DNA from 2 places in the Novosphingobium pentaromativorans US6-1 genome. Region 1 is predicted to be linked to the other one. Evidence: predicted binding sites of a transcription regulator. Region 1 holds the regulator's gene; the other holds the start of a gene.
The links. The regulator LexA, encoded in region 1, represses DNA repair genes until DNA is damaged. The targets are predictions, from matches to a motif close to GTTCCNCNCTTGTTCT.

Region 1 (3,608 bases):
GGAGACCGGGGCGGCATCCTCGAGGAGGATGCACAGGCGATGCGCGACGCTGGCCTCGCGCATCTGTTGGCAATCAGTGGACTGCATGTCAGCGCGGTGATCGGCGCCGCCTATTTTCTGGCCTTGCGACTTCTTGCGCTTTGCCCGGCACTGGCGCTGCGTTTGCGGCTTCCGGTCGTGGCAGCCCTGTGCGGAGCGCTGGCCGGGATCGCCTATACTGTGCTGACCGGATCGCAGGTGCCCACGGTCCGTTCCTGCATCGGGGCGATGCTGGTCCTGATCGCGCTGGCGCTGGGGCGCGAAGCGCTTTCGCTGCGGATGTTGGCGGTTGCCGGCTTCATTGTCCTGCTGGTCTGGCCCGAATCGCTGACCGGCCCCAGCTTCCAGATGAGCTTTGCCGCCGTACTCGCCATCGTGGCGCTGGCGACCTCCGGGCCAGCGCGTCAGTTCCTGGCACCGCGAGAGGAGTCGTGGCTCTCGCGGCTGATGCGCCAGGTAGTCATGCTCTTCGTGACGGGCTTCGTGATCGAAGTCGTCCTGATGCCGATCGGCTTCTACCATTTTCATCGCGCCGGTGCCTACGGGGCGCTTGCGAACGTGCTTGCGATCCCGCTTACGACTTTCGCGGTCATGCCCTGCATTGCCCTCGCGCTGCTGTGCGACATTGTGGGACTGGGCGGGCCGTTCTGGTGGCTGGCGGGGCAGTTCATCGACCTACTGCTTGGCCTCGCGCACAAGATCAGTGCGCTGCCGGGCGCCGTTTCGGTTCTGCCTGCCATGGGGACGGGCGGTTTCCTTCTGTTCGTAACCGGCGGATTGTGGCTCGGCCTTTGGAGCGGGCGCGTGCGGCTGCTGGGACTGGTGCCCGCCTGTTTCGGCATCGTCTGGCTCATCCTGCTCGAGCCGCCGGACATTCTCGTGACCGGCGATGGCCGTCATGTCGGACTGCTCGACGATAGCGGCGATGGGCTCGTCACCTTGCGCGACACCGGCAGCGATTATGTGCGCGACAATCTTCGCGAATTCGCAGGGATCGAAGGCGAATTGACGCCCCTCGCATCGTGGCCGGGTTCGAGATGCAATCGCGACTTCTGTTCGGTACGGATCGATCGAGCCGGTCGATCGTGGGACTTGCTGATCGCCAGAGGCCGCGACCAGGTGCCCGAGCGGTCGCTGGCAGCGGCCTGCGACAAGGCCGATATCGTCGTTGCCGATCGCTGGCTGCCATGGAGCTGCAAGCCGCGCTGGCTCAAGGCCGACCGGACCATGCTGGACAGGACCGGCGGGCTTGCCATCAGGCTGCGCGGCAAATCCGTCGAAACAGTGGCGGCAGGGCAGGGCCGCCATGGCTGGTGGAACCCGCGCGGGCCGTGATTTCGGCCCTGTCCGGAGAGTACGCCTTCCGGAGAGTACGCCTGAGCGGCACGCCTCCCCGGGGCAAGCTCAGTGATAGCGGCGCAGCAGCCCTGCGAGCTTGCCCTGAACCTCGATCTCGTCAGGGCCGTAGATCTGCGGTTCGTATGCGGCATTGGCGGGCACGAGGCGAACCATGCCGCCATCGCGCTGGAGATACTTGAGCGTCGCTTCTTCGCCGCGAACCAGGGCGACGACGATTTCGCCGTCGCGTGCGGTGTTGGTGCGACGGATCAGGGCAAAGTCGCCGTCGAGAATGCCGGCCTCGACCATCGAATCGCCCGAAACCTCAAGCGCGTAGTGTTCCCCCGAGCCGAGCAGGGCTGCCGGAACCGGAAGCATCGACTGGCCTTCGAGCGCCTCGATAGGAACGCCGGCAGCGATGCGACCGTGCAGCGGAATTTCGATGACGTCGTTCGCCGGTTCAGGCTTGCGTTCGGGCTGCTTGAGTGCGGCAAGGGCGTCTATGCCGGCAGGAGCGGCGGCCTTCGTCGCAGGCTTGCTGGTGACGTCTTCGGGCTGGCGCAGGATTTCCAGCGCGCGGGCGCGGTTTGGCAGGCGGCGGATGAAGCCGCGTTCCTCAAGCGCGGAAATGAGGCGGTGCACGCCCGACTTCGACTTGAGGTCGAGCGCTTCCTTCATCTCTTCGAAGCTGGGCGAGATGCCGCTTTCTTCAAGCCGGACCTGAATGAACTTGAGCAATTCATGCTGCTTGCGCGTCAACATCTTCGTTGCCTCTTTCTCTGCGTCCCCGAGCGTTGTTCTGCTTGTGAACAATGAGAGAACAATTAAGCAACAGATTCTGGAACGTCAAGCAATACCGCCGTTTTCGAGCAGGAACACCCGCACCGTGTCTCCGGGCGTGGCGGCCGGTGCATGCGCGGGGCGATCGATCAGCACATTGCTGGCCGCAAGGGCGCTGAGTGCACCGCTGTCCTGCAGCGTCATGGGCGCCACGCTCTCGCCGTTCCAGTAGCCGCGCAGGAATTCGCGGCGGTGGCCGATGGCTCTGAGAGATCCGTCCAGAACGGTCGAGATCTGCATTGGCAGCGAACGGTTTGCTCCGAGCATTGCGCGCAGCATCGGCAGGACGAAGAGATAGGCGGTGACCATGCTCGAAACCGGATTGCCCGGCAGGCCGATGATGATCTGCGTGCCGCCGCTGCTGCGTTCGCGCGTGGCAACGAGGATCGGCTTGCCCGGCTTGATGGCGACGCGCCAGAAGTCGAGCCTTGCGCCCCAGCGTTCGAGAGCCGGGCGCACGAGATCGTGATCGCCTACCGAGGCTCCGCCGCTGGTGACGATCATGTCGCAATCGGCGGCCTCGTCGAAAGCGCCGATCAGCGCATCGAGCGTGTCGGTCACGGGCCCGATTCGCTGCGCCTCGACCGGCAGGGCGCTGACCAGCGAGACCAGCATGGCGCCGTTGCTCGCGGGGATCTGGTGCGCAGGGCAGGTCTCCGGATCGGCGGCCAGTTCATCGCCGCTGTCGATCACCGCGACTTTCGGCATGCGGCGCACCGGCAGGTGGCGATGACCCGCGGAGAGGGCCAGCGCGATATGCGCAGGGCCGATGCGGACTCCTTCGCCCAGCACTTCTTGCCCCGCCGTGAAATCCATCCCGCAAGGGCGGATGTGCTTGTGCGGCGGTTCGGGCAGATCGCCGCTGAGAGTAATGCGGTCGCCTTCCCGCCCAAGGTCTTCCTGCAGGATCACGACGCCGGCATCGGCGGGCATGATCGCGCCGGTCGAGATCCGCACGGCCTCGCCCTTTTGCAGCGTGCCGGTAAAGGGGTGGCCTGCGGCGCTTTCACCGATCACCTGCCATGGCCCGGTGAGGTCGCCTTCGATCATTGCATAGCCGTCCATCGCAGAGAGATGAGCGGAAGGCTGGGTGCGCCGCGCCAGCAGCGGTTCGGCCAGGAAGCGGCCCAGCGCGCTTTCGACGTCGACGCGCTCGACCGCTAGTGCTTCGGCCAGTGCAAGCAGGCGGGCCTGGGCATCTTCGAGCGGGATCGGCGCGGGACCTGCCATCAGTGCCGGTCCTCCGCGCGCCAGGTCCCGGACTTGCCGCCGCGCTTCTCGATCAGGCGGATGTCGCCGATGACCATGCCCTTGTCGAGCGCCTTGGCCATGTCGTAGATCGTCACCAGCGCCACGGAAACGGCCGTGATGGCTTCCATTTCCACGCCGGT
Region 2 (3,608 bases), 2.0 Mb from region 1:
GCCCGGGCTCTATGCCGCGGGCGAGTGCACCGAAAGCGGGTTGCACGGCGCGAATCGCCTCGCGTCCAATTCGCTGCTCGAATGCTTCGTCTTCGGCGAGGCCGCGGCCGCGCACATTCTCGACCACTGGGACGCCTTCGATTCTCCGCCGCCGATCCGCGACTGGGACGAAAGCCGCGTCACCGATTCGGACGAGGAAGTCGTCATCAAGCAGAACTGGACCGAGATCCGCCGGTTCATGTGGAACTACGTCGGCATCGTGCGCACCACCAAGCGGCTGGAACGCGCGATGCACCGCATCCAGATGCTCAACGGCGAAGTGGAGGAATACTATCGACACTTCCGCGTCTCGACCGATCTCGTCGAACTGCGCAACCTGCTGCAGTCGGCGGAACTGATCGTGCAGTCGGCCCTGCGGCGTCACGAAAGCCGCGGCCTGCACTTCACGCTCGATTATCCCCGGACGCTTCCCGAGGCGCAGGACACCGTACTGGTGCCCTAGACGTTCGGATCCGGGTTCCGGTTCTTCATCGTGCAATCCCCGCCGTCTTCCCCGCCAGGGCGGGAAGCGGGGTGTGCTTCAGCCTGCAGCCGATCAGGCGCCGATTCCCAGCAATCGGCCCAGGAAGATCAGCACGATGGCACCGATGATCGAGGCGAGGCAGCCGGCGCGGCTGAAGTCGCGCTGTCCGCGGCTGGAGACCAGCCCGGCGACGAGAGAACCGCCGATGCCCAGCAGGATCGTCGCAATCCATCCCATGTCCACTGCACCGGGGTAGAAGAAGCGCGCCAGCACGCCGACGATGAGGCCGCTGATGATGGCGCCGATGATGTTGAGCATGATTCCGTTTTCCCTCCTGCCAGCCCGTTCTCGACTCAGGCTGCCTTATAACCGTTGAAAGACGCGACGGTTGCATCGAGGCCCGGCTTGCCCGTGCGAGCCTGCCCGGGCATCGTGAACCTTGCGCAGGGCTTGTGTGTGCACTCGGCTCGTCGCATTCCTGATTCACTTCGTCGTCAGATTACTGGGGAAAAATTTTTCCTAGAAGTCGAGACATTCGGACTTGCCAGAGACGTGGGTGAAGGACTTCCCACGCGTCGCGAGAGCGGCGGGGCTGTCCAGCCGTCCGATGCGAAGCCCGTCGGATCAGGGCCACCCCTCTTGCAGTGAAATCCAGAACAGGCACTATGGGTTGTGTCGCAGCGGCGACCGGGGCTCAATACCTAGAGGGATCGCAAGTGGGCGGATCAGGGCCCACCAGGGGGCGAGTCCCGGTGTGAAGGCCGACCGGAAGCCTCTAGGGCCAAGGCGGAACGGGTAATTCCGTTCTCTTTTTGTACCATATCTGGTAGGTGGGAATGCAGATCCCCGCCGACTCGTGACGGTACCGCCCGGCCGATGCGGAAAAGATGACGCTGCTTTCGGGCAGTTCGATGACAAGTGCGATGACACGGGGGCGAAAAGTGGATTTCAGGAACGAAAGCGACGCGGTCGTGGAAAGTGCTGACGTGGAACATGTCGGGGCGGTGGCTTCGGATACGGACTGTGCCGTAGGGGCGCAGGACGCGAGCAAACAGAACAAGGAGACGGGCAAGGGCCCGGCAGTCGCCATGGATAAATCCGACATCGCAACCGCAGATCTGGTCGACGCGGCGAAGGCGCCGCGCAAGAGCGATTCGAAGACCATCCATGACCGCCGCTTCAAGGTCGTCACGGATGACAGCCGCGATGCGCTCCTGACCGATTTCGGCAAGGAGACGCTGGACGACCGCTACCTGCTGCCGGGCGAGAAGTACCAGGACATCTTCGCGCGCGTCGCGGATGCCTATGCCGACGACCAGGAGCATGCGCAGCGGCTCTACGACTACATCTCGAAGCTGTGGTTCATGCCCGCTACCCCGGTCCTGTCGAACGGCGGCACCGGGCGCGGCCTGCCGATCTCGTGCTACCTGAACTCGGTGGACGACAGCCTCGAGGGCATCGTCGCGACCTGGAACGAGAACGTCTGGCTCGCTTCGCGCGGCGGCGGCATCGGTACCTACTGGGGTTCGGTGCGCGGCATCGGCGAACCGGTAGGCCTCAACGGCAAGACCAGCGGCATCATTCCCTTCGTGCGCGTGATGGACTCGCTGACCCTCGCGATCTCGCAAGGTTCGCTGCGCCGCGGCTCGGCAGCCTGCTACATCGACGTCTCGCACCCCGAGATCGAGGAGTTCCTCGAGATCCGCAAGCCGTCGGGCGATTTCAACCGCAAGGCGCTCAACCTGCACCACGGCGTGCTGCTCACCGACGAGTTCATGGAGGCCGTGCGCGATGGCCGTGAGTTCGAGCTCAAGAGCCCGCGCGACGGTTCGGTGCGCGGTTCGGTCAATGCCCGCTCGCTGTTCCAGAAGCTGGTCGAAACCCGCCTGGCCACCGGCGAGCCCTACATCGTCTTCTCCGACACCGTGAACCGCATGATGCCCAAGCATCACCGTGATCTCGGCCTCAAGGTCTCGACCTCGAACCTCTGCTCGGAAATCACCCTGCCCACGGGCCGCGACCACCTCGGCAACGACCGTACGGCGGTGTGCTGCCTGTCCTCGCTCAACCTGGAAACCTGGGACCAGTGGAAGGGCGAGAAGCGCTTCGTGGAAGACGTGCTGCGCTTCCTCGACAACGTGCTGCAGGACTACATCGACCGCGCGCCGGACGAGATGGCCCGTGCCAAGTACTCGGCCATGCGCGAACGCTCGGTCGGCATGGGCGTGATGGGCTTCCACTCGTTCCTGCAGCAGAAGGGCATCGCCTTCGAAAGCGCGATGGCCAAGGCGCTCAACCTGCAGATGTTCCAGTACATCAACCAGAAGGCCAACGAGGCCTCGATGATGCTCGCCAAGGAACGCGGTCCGTGCCCGGACGCGGCCGATCAGGGCGTGATGGAACGGTTCAGCTGCAAGATGGCGATCGCGCCGACCGCGTCGATCTCGATCATCTGCGGCGGCACCTCGGCCTGCATCGAGCCGATCCCGGCCAACATCTACACCCACAAGACGCTTTCGGGCTCCTTCGTGGTGAAGAACCCCTACCTGCAGAAGCTGCTGGCCTCGAAGTCGAAGGACTCCACCAACGTGTGGAACTCGATCCTCGAGCATGGCGGCTCGGTCCAGCAGCTCGACTTCCTCTCGCCCGAGGAAAAGGCGATCTACAAGACCAGCTTCGAGATCGACCAGCGCTGGCTGCTCGAATTCGCGGCCGACCGCACGCCCTATATCGACCAGGCCCAGTCGCTGAACCTGTTCATCCCGGCCGACGTCGACAAGTGGGACCTGATGATGCTGCACTTCCAGGCCTGGGAGAGGGGCATCAAGTCGCTTTACTACCTGCGCTCCAAGTCGGTGCAGCGCGCCGGTTTCGCCGGCGGTGTGGAAGCGGACAATACCAAGGTCGCACCCAAGTTCGAGATCGGCGAGACCACCGACTACGACGAGTGTCTCGCCTGCCAATAAGGGAATTGCCGGGGGGCGGCATTTGCTCAGCCCCGACACGGACTCCCAGCGGAAGCGGCTCCCGGTTTTCCGGGGGCCGTTTTCGTTTGAGCCCGGATGAAAGAGAGGCACACCGTTCG

Region 2: a site for LexA is predicted at 1,327-1,342, ahead of JI59_RS12445 (ribonucleoside-diphosphate reductase subunit alpha). Genes of this name have one in related genera too.

The regions. Positions count from the first base shown of each region.
Region 1 is NZ_CP009291.1:647,418-651,025, forward strand. Features, by position in the region: gene JI59_RS02960 (ComEC/Rec2 family competence protein) at 1-1,374, shown strand, start outside; gene lexA (transcriptional repressor LexA) at 1,444-2,139, opposite strand; gene JI59_RS02970 (molybdopterin molybdotransferase MoeA) at 2,224-3,447, opposite strand; gene moaC (cyclic pyranopterin monophosphate synthase MoaC) at 3,447-3,608, opposite strand, start outside.
Region 2 is NZ_CP009291.1:2,657,350-2,660,957, forward strand. Features, by position in the region: gene nadB (L-aspartate oxidase) at 1-502, shown strand, start outside; gene JI59_RS12440 (GlsB/YeaQ/YmgE family stress response membrane protein) at 596-841, opposite strand; gene JI59_RS12445 (ribonucleoside-diphosphate reductase subunit alpha) at 1,447-3,489, shown strand.